3 regions of the Ectopseudomonas hydrolytica genome follow, and region 3 is predicted to be linked to each of the others. Evidence: predicted binding sites of a transcription regulator. Region 3 holds the regulator's gene; each other region holds the start of a gene.
What was found. The regulator sigma-54, encoded in region 3, starts transcription at its own class of promoters, with help from an activator protein. The targets are predictions, from matches to a motif close to ANTGGCATNNANNTTGCTNT.

Region 1 (3,274 bases), 660 kb from region 3:
GACCCAGGCGAAGATGCTGGCGATGCCCAGCAGCTGAGCGCCCAGCGTGGCGTCGCTGTTGGTCAGGCAGACCGCCAGCAGACCCCAGACGCCGACCACGCCGTGTACGGAGATGGCGCCGACCGGATCGTCGATCTTGACCTTGTCCAGACCGAGGATGGAGAACACCACCAGCGCGCCACCGACGCCGCCGATCAGGGTGGCCTGCAGGGCGCTCGGGGTCAGAGGTTCAGCGGTGATGGCCACCAGGCCGGCCAGAGCACCGTTGAGGGCCATGGTCAGGTCGGCCTTGCCGAACAGGATGCGTGCCACGATCAGTGCGGCGATCAGGCCACCGGCGGCGGCCATGTTGGTGTTGACGAACACCTGAGCCACGGCGTTGGCATCCTCGATGGTGCTCATCTTCAGCTGCGAGCCGCCATTGAAGCCGAACCAGCCCATCCACAGGATGAAGGTACCCAGGGTCGCCAGCGGCAGGTTGCAGCCAGGAATGGCGTTGACCTGACCGTTCGAGCCGTACTTGCCCTTGCGTGCACCGAGCAGCAGGACACCGGCCAGCGCAGCGGAAGCACCGGCCATGTGCACCACGCCGGAACCGGCGAAGTCGAGGAAGCCGGCTTCGTTGAGGAAGCCCGAACCCCATTTCCAGAAGCCCTGAACCGGGTAGATGAAGCCGGTCATGACCACGGCGAAGGCGAGGAAGGCCCACAGCTTCATGCGCTCGGCAACGGCGCCGGAAACGATCGACATGCAGGTCGCGGCGAATACCACCTGGAAGAAGAAGTCCGAACGGGTCGAGTAGTAGGGGGCGTCGTCGCCACCGGCCAGAACGGCCTCGGCCGTGTTCTCGTCACCGATCAGGAAGCCCAGGCTCGGCAGGATGCCGCCTTCCGGGCTGGAATACATGATGTGGTAGCCGATCACCAGGTACATGACGCTGGCCACGGCGTACAGCGCGACGTTCTTGGTCAGGATCTCGGTGGTGTTCTTGGCGCGCACCAGGCCGGATTCGAGCATGGCAAAACCCGCCGCCATCCACATCACCAGGGCACCACAGATCAGAAAGTAGAAGGTATCGAAGCCGTACTGCAATGCAGTCAATGCTGTGTTATCCATTTTTCACCTCTTGCCGGCGCTTTTGTTGTGCGCTATTCGGTTGAAACGTCCAGGTTGGCGCCGGACGCGTTCCGCATGCTTTACAGGTAGTTGTCACGCTCGATCTGGATCGCTGAACCCCTTGCGCCGCAAGGCGACCAGGCGTTCCCATCATGGAGCGCGAGACCTGAGAGGGTCTGGCACAGCAGAGCGGCGACGGCATCGCCAGCTCCGGCATCCGCCCTCGAACACAGCGCATGGCCGGAATTCGAGGACAAAAGGGCTCCTAGCCCTGCGAAAGTTCGCAGAGTCATGGGTTTTACTCCTGGGGCTTGGGGTTCGGAGGCGGCTTAGATCGCGTCGGTATCGGTTTCGCCGGTACGGATGCGAATCGCCTGTTCCAGGTTGACCACGAAGATCTTGCCGTCACCGATCTTGCCGGTGTTGGCCGCCTTGGTGATGGCCTCGATCACGCGATCCAGCTGGTCGTCAGCGATGGCCACGTCGATCTTCACCTTGGGCAGGAAGTCGACCACGTACTCGGCGCCGCGATACAGCTCGGTGTGGCCTTTCTGGCGGCCGAAGCCCTTGACCTCGGTGACGGTAATGCCCTGCACGCCGATCTCCGACAGCGACTCGCGCACGTCGTCCAGCTTGAACGGCTTGATGATGGCAGTGACTAGCTTCATGAAACTCTCTCCCGTGTAAGGTGGACTTGCCCCAGGAATTACGAACCCGGCTCAAGTCTAAGCGCAGTGTCTGGCTTTTGTAATGCACCGGCCGCCCCAGCCTGGCGTGGCCGATACCCACCAACCGCTCCCGACGAAACACTCCCCCGCTTCGCCTGCCGCACCGGAACTGCATCGGTGCATGCGTCGCTGGGCTCCAAGCAGAAAGCTTGCCAGCTCCCGTAAAAGTGCCGCGTATCAAGCTTTTAACGGCAAACCGCGGCATCGGGCTCAGGCTGGAGGCAAGTCATACGCACAAATTTGGTGCGTCGCCCGTCTTGGCGATGCTCAAAAATTGTGCAGCTCGCCCCGGAACGTCTCATGTACAGCTGCGTGCTACACTGCCGGCCGTCTGTACTCGGAACCCGACCATGCTGCCGCCCAAAGCCCTGCTCGACACCCTCAGTAGCCACGCCTCGCGCCTGTTCAGCGGCGACAGCCCGCTGCCGCGCGCCGAACTGGAGGCTCAGTTCAAAGCGCTGCTGCAAAGCGGCTTCAGCAAGCTGGAGCTGGTCAGCCGTGAAGAATTCGACAGCCAGATGGTGGTCCTGGCCCGAACCCGCGCCCGCCTCGAAGCGCTGGAAGCCAAGGTTGCCGAACTGGAAGCCAAGCTGAACCCACCCACCGACTGATCCAACAGGAGGTGGGACCGATCAAGGAGCGATCATGTCCCTGGCCATCGTTCACAGCCGCGCCCAGGTCGGCGTCGAAGCCCCGGCCGTTACCGTCGAAGCGCACCTGGCCAACGGCCTGCCGGCACTGACCCTAGTCGGCCTGCCGGAAACCGCGGTCAAGGAAAGCAAGGACCGCGTGCGCAGCGCCATCCTCAACGCCGCCTTCGAATTCCCCAATCGACGCATCACCCTCAACCTGGCCCCGGCGGATCTGCCGAAGGACGGCGGTCGCTTCGATCTGGCGATCGCCCTGGGGATTCTTGCCGCCAGCGGCCAGGTGCCGGCAGCCAGCCTCGATGAATACGAATGCCTGGGCGAACTGGCGCTGTCCGGCGCCGTGCGTCCGGTACAGGGCGTACTGCCGGCTGCACTGGCCACGCGCGCGGCCGGCCGCACTCTCTTGGTGCCGGCGGCCAATGCCGAGGAAGCCAGCCTGGCCTCGGGCCTGAAGGTGATCGCCGTCGATCACCTGCTGCAGATCGCCGCGCACCTCAACGGCAGCGCCCCGCTCGCGCCCTATCAGGCGCAGGGGCTGCTACGCCAGAGCCTGCCATACCCGGACCTCGCGGAAGTCCAGGGCCAGCTGGCGGCCAAGCGCGCCCTGCTGGTCGCCGCTGCCGGCTCGCACAACCTGCTGCTCAGCGGCCCACCCGGCACCGGCAAGACGCTGCTGGCCAGCCGCCTGCCCGGCCTGCTGCCGCCGCTGGACGAAAGCGAGGCACTGCAGGTCGCCGCGATCCATTCGGTGGCCAGCCATACGCCTTTGCAGCACTGGCC
Region 2 (3,274 bases), 2.3 Mb from region 3:
AACACCAAGGTTCAGGGCTTTCTGGTGCGTTCCGTGGAGCGCATCGTCAACATGAACTGGGAAGAGATCCATCCGCCACCCAAGGGCACCGGCCGTGATCACTACCTGACTGCGGTGACGCGGCTCGATCAGCAACTGGTCGAGATCATCGACGTGGAGAAGATCCTTGCCGAGGTGGCGCCCACCTCCGAGGTGATCTCCGCCGGTGTGATCGACGACCAGGTGCAGAGCCAGGCGGTGACCAAGCATGTGCTGATCGTCGACGACTCGTCGGTGGCACGTAAGCAGGTGTCTCGTTGTCTGCAGACTGTGGGGGTGGAAGTCACTGCATTGAACGACGGTCGTGAAGCGCTCAACTACCTCAAGAAGATGGCCGATGAAGGGCGCGACCCCGACAAGGAACTGCTCATGCTGATTTCCGACATCGAAATGCCGGAAATGGATGGCTACACCCTGACTACGGAGATTCGCAGCGATTCGCGCATGCAGAAGCTGCATATCCTCCTGCATACTTCGCTCTCGGGGGTATTCAACCAGGCGATGGTGAAGAAGGTCGGTGCCGATGACTTTCTCGCCAAGTTCAAGCCGGATGACTTGGCGGCGCGCGTGGTTGATCGCATTCGTGTGGTGGATGGGGGCTGAGGGGCGTGACCTTTGGCAAACGTTATGGTTGGTGAGGCTGCATTAGTGTCTTCAGGTAATTTGGATTTCGAGCAGTTCCGGACTTTCCTGGAAAAGGCCTGCGGTATTCTGCTTGGCAGCAATAAGCAGTACCTGGTCTCCAGCCGGCTGAACAAGCTGATGGAACAGAACGGCATCAAGACCCTGGGAGAGTTGGTGCAGCGTATGCAAAGCCAGCCGCGCGGGGGCTTGCGCGAGCAGGTCGTGGACGCCATGACCACCAACGAGACCCTGTGGTTTCGTGACACCTATCCGTTCGAAGTGCTGAAGAACCGCGTGCTGCCGGAGCTGATCAAGGCCTACCCGTCGCAGCGCTTGCGCATCTGGTCCGCCGCCTGTTCCTCCGGGCAGGAGCCTTACTCCCTGTCGATGTCCATCGACGAGTTCGAGCGCACCAACCTCGGCCAGCTCAAGGCCGGGGTGCAGATCGTTGCTACCGATCTGTCGCCCTCGATGCTGAGTAACTGCAAATCCGGTGAATACGACAGCCTGGCCATGGGCCGAGGCCTGTCGCAGGAGCGCCTGCAGCGCTACTTCGACCCCAAGGGCCCGGGGCGTTGGCAGGTCAAGGCGCCGATCAAGAGTCGGGTGGAATTCCGGCCGCTCAACCTGCTGGACAGCTACGCGGCCCTGGGCAAGTTCGACATCGTGTTCTGCCGCAACGTGCTTATCTACTTCTCTGCCGAGGTGAAGAAGGACATCCTCACGCGCATCCACGCCACCCTCAAGCCGGGCGGGTATCTGTTTCTCGGGGCATCCGAGGCGCTCAATGGCCTGCCCGAGAAGTACCAGATGGTGCAGTGCAGCCCAGGGATCATCTACAAGGCCAAATAGCGGCACGTGCCATGATCGGCGACAAGCGGGAGGCCTCAGGGTCTCCCGTTTTCGTTTGCGTTGCGCCGGATAGGGTGTGCCGTGCGCACCAATGGTTATGCGATTTCCGCTGGTGCGCGCGGCGCACCCTACGGGCGGCAAGGCGGCAAAGTGGCGTTGCCGCTCGTGGGGGGAAAGCGGAAAGCGCTTGCCGCTTGCCGCTCGGTTGGCAATTGATTTATTCGTAAGTCGTTGAAAATAAAGAATAAATTAAATTGGCACAGCCTTTGCTGAATGTCTGGCAGGAAAGACCAGACAGCCCAAGCGGCAAAGGTTGCAGAACATGAGCATCAACTTCGGCAAGGCCCTAGGTATCCACGAACAGGCACTCGGCTTTCGTGCGCAGCGCGCCGAGGTGTTGGCCAACAACATCGCCAACGCCGATACGCCCAATTACAAGGCGCGTGACCTGGATTTCGCCAGCGTGCTGGCCGAGCAGAATGCCAAGCAGCAGCGCGGCAACGTCGCCCTGGCACGTACCGATGGCCGCCACATTGCCGCCGAGGGCGTTGCCATGGGGCAGGCCGAGCTGCCTTACCGCACGCCGTTCCACGCTTCGCTGGATCAGAACACGGTCGATCTGCAGATCGAGCAAGCCAATTACGCCGAGAACTCGGTGCACTTCCAGGCGAGCTTCACCTTTCTCAACAGCAAGTTCAAAGGGCTGACCAACGCCCTGCGCGGCGAATAAGGAGCGCGATCATGTCTCTAGCCAGTGTTTTCAACATCGCCGGAACCGGCATGAGCGCCCAGAGCACTCGCCTGAACACCATTTCCAGCAACATCGCCAACGCCGAGACCGTTTCCTCGAGCATCGATCAGACCTACCGCGCCCGTCATCCGGTGTTCGCCACCGTGTTCCAGCAGGCGCAAGGCGGCGACCGCGGTTCGCTGTTCGCCGAGCAGGACGAAGCCGGGCGTGGCGTCCAGGTGCTCGGCGTGGTCGAGGATCAGAGCAGCCTGATGCCGCGTTACGAGCCGGATCATCCGATGGCCAATGCCGACGGCTACGTCTACTACCCGAACGTCAACGTGGTCGAGGAAATGGCCGACATGATTTCCGCCAGTCGCGCCTTCCAGACCAACGTGGAAATGATGAATACCGCCAAACAGATGCTGCAGCGCGTGCTGACCCTGGGTCAGTAATGCTTTGAAGGGAGACAGGTGATGAGCACGGTAAGCGGCACGAGTTCGGTACTCGATCAGTACGAGATGAAACAGAACACCCGGCAGAACAAGGACCTCGGCAAGAACGAGTTCCTCAACCTGCTGGTGGCGCAGTTGAACAACCAGAACCCGCTGGAGCCCCAGGGCAACGGCGAGTTCATCGCCCAGCTGGCGCAGTTCAGCAGCCTGGAAGGGATCGAGAAGCTCAACAAAAGCATGGAGTCGATGCTTTCCTCCTATCAGTCGTCGCAGGCGTTGCAGGCCTCTTCGCTGGTGGGGCGCAAGGTGATCGTGCCGACCGAGAGGGCGGTGGTCGATACCAGCGAGAGCTTCAAGGCCAGCGCCGTGCTGCCGGTGAGCAGCGGCAACGTTTATGTGAACGTCTATGACAGCGCCGGCTCGGTGGTGACGCGTATCAACCTGGGCGAGCAGGCCGCCGGCAACGTCAGCTTCATCTGGGACGGCAAGGACTCCAGCGGCAATCTGATGCCGCCGGGCACCTACAAGTTCGAGGCTCAGGCCACCTACGGTACCGAGACCAAAGCGCTTTACA
Region 3 (3,274 bases):
CGCTTGAGCAGCGTCTCGTCGTCGGCGTCGAGGTAGAGAATGTCGCAGCGGATATTGCGCTGGCGCACCTGCTCGAGCAATTCGGGGAAACGCCGCAGATGGCTCTGCAGGTTGCGCGCATCGATCGACACGGCCACCTGCGGCAGCAGCATCTCGGTATTGAGCAGGGCGCGTTCGGCCAGGTCCGGCAACAGGCCGGCAGGCAGGTTGTCGATGCAGTAGAAACCGTTGTCCTCAAGTACATCGAGGGCGGTGCTCTTGCCCGAGCCGGAGCGACCGCTGACGATGATCAGGCGCATGCTTATAGACCGTTCTGAATGTCCACGACCACCTGGTAGAGATCTCCGCCACTCGCTGCCTGGCGCAGACGTTCACGTACATCCTGACGGTCGAGCATGCTGGCGATCTGGCGCAGCAGCTCCAGATGGGCATCGGTTGCCGCTTCCGGTACCAACAGGACGAACAGCAGATCCACCGGCGCACCGTCGATGGCGTCGAAGTCGACGGCGGTCTCCAGGTGCAGCACGGCGCTGATCGGAGCACTGCAGCCGGCCAGGCGGCAGTGGGGAATGGCGATGCCGTTGCCGAAGCCGGTGGAACCGAGCTTCTCGCGGGCGATAAGGCTTTCGAAGATATCCTGGGCGTCCAGGTCGGGCAGGTCGCGCGCCACCAGGTTGGCGATCTGTTCGAGCACGCGTTTCTTGCTGCCGCCCGGCACGTTCACCAGGGAACGGCCGGGGGTCAGGATGTTTTCAAGTCGGATCATGGATGGGGAATGTCAGCGGGCCGTGGCGCCTTGCAGGCGTTCGAGCTGCTTTTCCTTGTGCTTGATGAGTTGACGGTCGAGTTTGTCGGCCAGCAGGTCGATGGCTGCGTACATGTCCTGGTGTTCTGCGTTGGCGACGACTTCGCCGCCGGCGACGTGCAGGGTGGCTTCGATCTTCTGCTTGAGTTTCTCGACCTCCATGGTCACCTGAACGTTGGTGATCTTGTCGAAGTGGCGTTCCAGTCGGCCCAGTTTCTCGCCGATATAGTCACGCAGGGCGTCGGTCACATCCAGCTGATGTCCACTGATGTTGACTTGCATACCGCTTTCTCCTTGTTGCCTTGTGTAAGAGACGGGTCATGTGCGACCCGCCGCCGGAACACGTTGGCCTGGGACCTGGGGTCTCCAGTCGATCTGGCCTACATCAGTCGCTTGCGCTCACTGGAGGGCGCTATGCCGAGGGACTCGCGGTACTTGGCGACCGTCCGACGGGCGACTTGGATGCCTTGTGCCTCCAGTAAACCAGCGATCTTGCTGTCGCTCAACGGCTTTTTCGCGTTTTCTGCGGCGACCAGTTTCTTGATGATGGCGCGGATCGCGGTGGACGAGCATTCGCCGCCCTCGGAGGTGCTGACATGGCTGGAGAAGAAATATTTCAGCTCGTAAATGCCACGCGGGGTGTGCATGAACTTCTGTGTGGTGACGCGTGAGATGGTCGACTCGTGCATGCCCACCGCCTCGGCGATATCGTGCAGAACCAGAGGCTTCATCGCCTCGTCGCCATAGTCGAGGAAGCCGCGCTGATGCTCGACGATCTGCGTGGCCACCTTCATCAGCGTCTCGTTGCGGCTCTGCAGGCTCTTGATGAACCAGCGCGCCTCCTGCAACTGATTGCGCATGAAGGTGTTGTCGGCGCTGGAGTCGGCGCGTTTGACGAAGCCGGCATACTGCGGGTTGACGCGCAGGCGCGGCATCGCCTCCTGGTTCAGTTCCACCAGCCAGCGGTCGTTGTGCTTGCGTACGATCACGTCCGGCACCACGTATTCCGGCTCGCTGGATTCGATCTGCGAACCCGGGCGCGGATTGAGGCGCTGGATCAGGTCGATGACCTGCTTGAGCTCGTCTTCCTTGAGTTTGGTGCGGCGCATCAGCTGGGCGTAGTCGCGGCTGCCGAGCAGTTCCAGATAGTCGCTGACCACGCGCTGGGTTTCACTGAGCCAGGGTGTTTTGGCGGGCAGCTGGCGCAGTTGCAGCAGCAGGCATTCACGCAGGTTGCGCGCGCCGATGCCGGCGGGTTCGAACTGCTGGATGCGGTGCAGCACCACTTCCACTTCGTCCAGCTCGATGTCCAGCTCGGGGTCGAAGGAGTCGGTGACTTCTTCGAGCGATTCTTCCAGGTAGCCGTCGTTGTTGATGCAGTCGATCAGGGTGGCGGCGATCAGCCGGTCCTTGTCCGACATGGGGGCCAGGTTCAGCTGCCAGAGCAGATGGCTCTGCAGGCTCTCGCCGCTGGAAGTACGGGTGGTGAAATCCCACTCGTCGTCGTCATTGCTCGGCAGGCTGCTGGCGCTGGTCTGGTAGATGTCTTCCCAGGCGGTGTCGACCGGCAGCTCGTTGGGGATGCGTTCGCCCCATTCGCCCTCTTCCAGGTTGTCCACCGTCGGCGCGGTTTCCTGGTAGCTCTCTTCCTTGGCCGGGGAAGGGGGGGCGCTCTCTGCGCCGTCGGCCATGGGGTCGCTGTTGTCGAAGTCGTCGCCGTCTTCCTGGCGCTCGAGCATGGGGTTGGATTCCAGGGCTTCCTGGATTTCCTGTTGCAGGTCCAGGGTCGACAACTGGAGGAGGCGGATAGCCTGTTGCAGCTGCGGGGTCATCGTCAGCTGCTGGCCCATCTTGAGGACTAGCGATGGTTTCATTGCAGACCTTAATTTACTGGCGAGTTACGCCTTCCACATCAGGGCGCCGAAGCGCCGCCAGGAAGCAAATTATATGCCTGAACTTCTGGGCTTTGCCTAGAGGCTGCCATATTTCTGTAGCGAAACAGCGGGCAGCCTACAGGCGGAACTCGTGGCCCAGGTAAACCTCTTTCACCGTCTGGTTGGCGAGGATGGTCTGCGCATCGCCCTCGGCGATCAGCTGGCCATCGTTGACGATATAGGCGGTTTCGCAGATATCCAGGGTTTCGCGCACGTTGTGATCGGTGATCAGGATGCCGATGCCCTTGGCCTTGAGGTGATGGATGATCTGCTTGATGTCGCCCACCGAGATCGGGTCGACGCCGGCAAAGGGCTCGTCGAGCAGGATGAACTTGGGGTTGGTGGCCAGGGCGCGGGCGATTTCCACGCGGCGCCGCTCGCCGCCGGACAGGCTCATGCCCAGGCTGTCGGCGATATGGTGGATGTGGAACTCCTGCAGCAGGTTCTCCAGCTCTGCCTGACGCCCGGCGCGGTCCAGGTCCTTGCGCGTCTCAAGGATCGCCATGATGTTGTCGGTCACCGACAGCTTGCGAAA

Region 1: glnK (P-II family nitrogen regulator) is a predicted target of sigma-54. The motif match lies at 1,982-2,001, and genes of this name have one in related genera.
Region 2: flgB (flagellar basal body rod protein FlgB) is a predicted target of sigma-54. The motif match lies at 1,769-1,788, and genes of this name have one in related genera.

Annotation. Positions count from the first base shown of each region.
Region 1 covers NZ_CP099397.1:328,658-331,931, reverse strand. The annotation lists gene L1F06_RS01590 (ammonium transporter) at 1-1,116, opposite strand, end outside; gene glnK (P-II family nitrogen regulator) at 1,446-1,784, opposite strand; gene L1F06_RS01580 (accessory factor UbiK family protein) at 2,195-2,455, shown strand; gene L1F06_RS01575 (YifB family Mg chelatase-like AAA ATPase) at 2,490-3,274, shown strand, end outside.
Region 2 covers NZ_CP099397.1:3,259,244-3,262,517, reverse strand. The annotation lists gene L1F06_RS15170 (chemotaxis protein CheV) at 1-642, shown strand, start outside; gene cheR (protein-glutamate O-methyltransferase CheR) at 688-1,515, shown strand; gene flgB (flagellar basal body rod protein FlgB) at 1,838-2,245, shown strand; gene flgC (flagellar basal body rod protein FlgC) at 2,257-2,700, shown strand; gene flgD (flagellar hook assembly protein FlgD) at 2,722-3,274, shown strand, end outside.
Region 3 covers NZ_CP099397.1:991,558-994,831, forward strand. The annotation lists gene rapZ (RNase adapter RapZ) at 1-299, opposite strand, end outside; gene ptsN (PTS IIA-like nitrogen regulatory protein PtsN) at 302-766, opposite strand; gene hpf (ribosome hibernation-promoting factor, HPF/YfiA family) at 779-1,087, opposite strand; gene L1F06_RS04475 (RNA polymerase factor sigma-54) at 1,186-2,679, opposite strand; gene lptB (LPS export ABC transporter ATP-binding protein) at 2,816-3,274, opposite strand, start outside.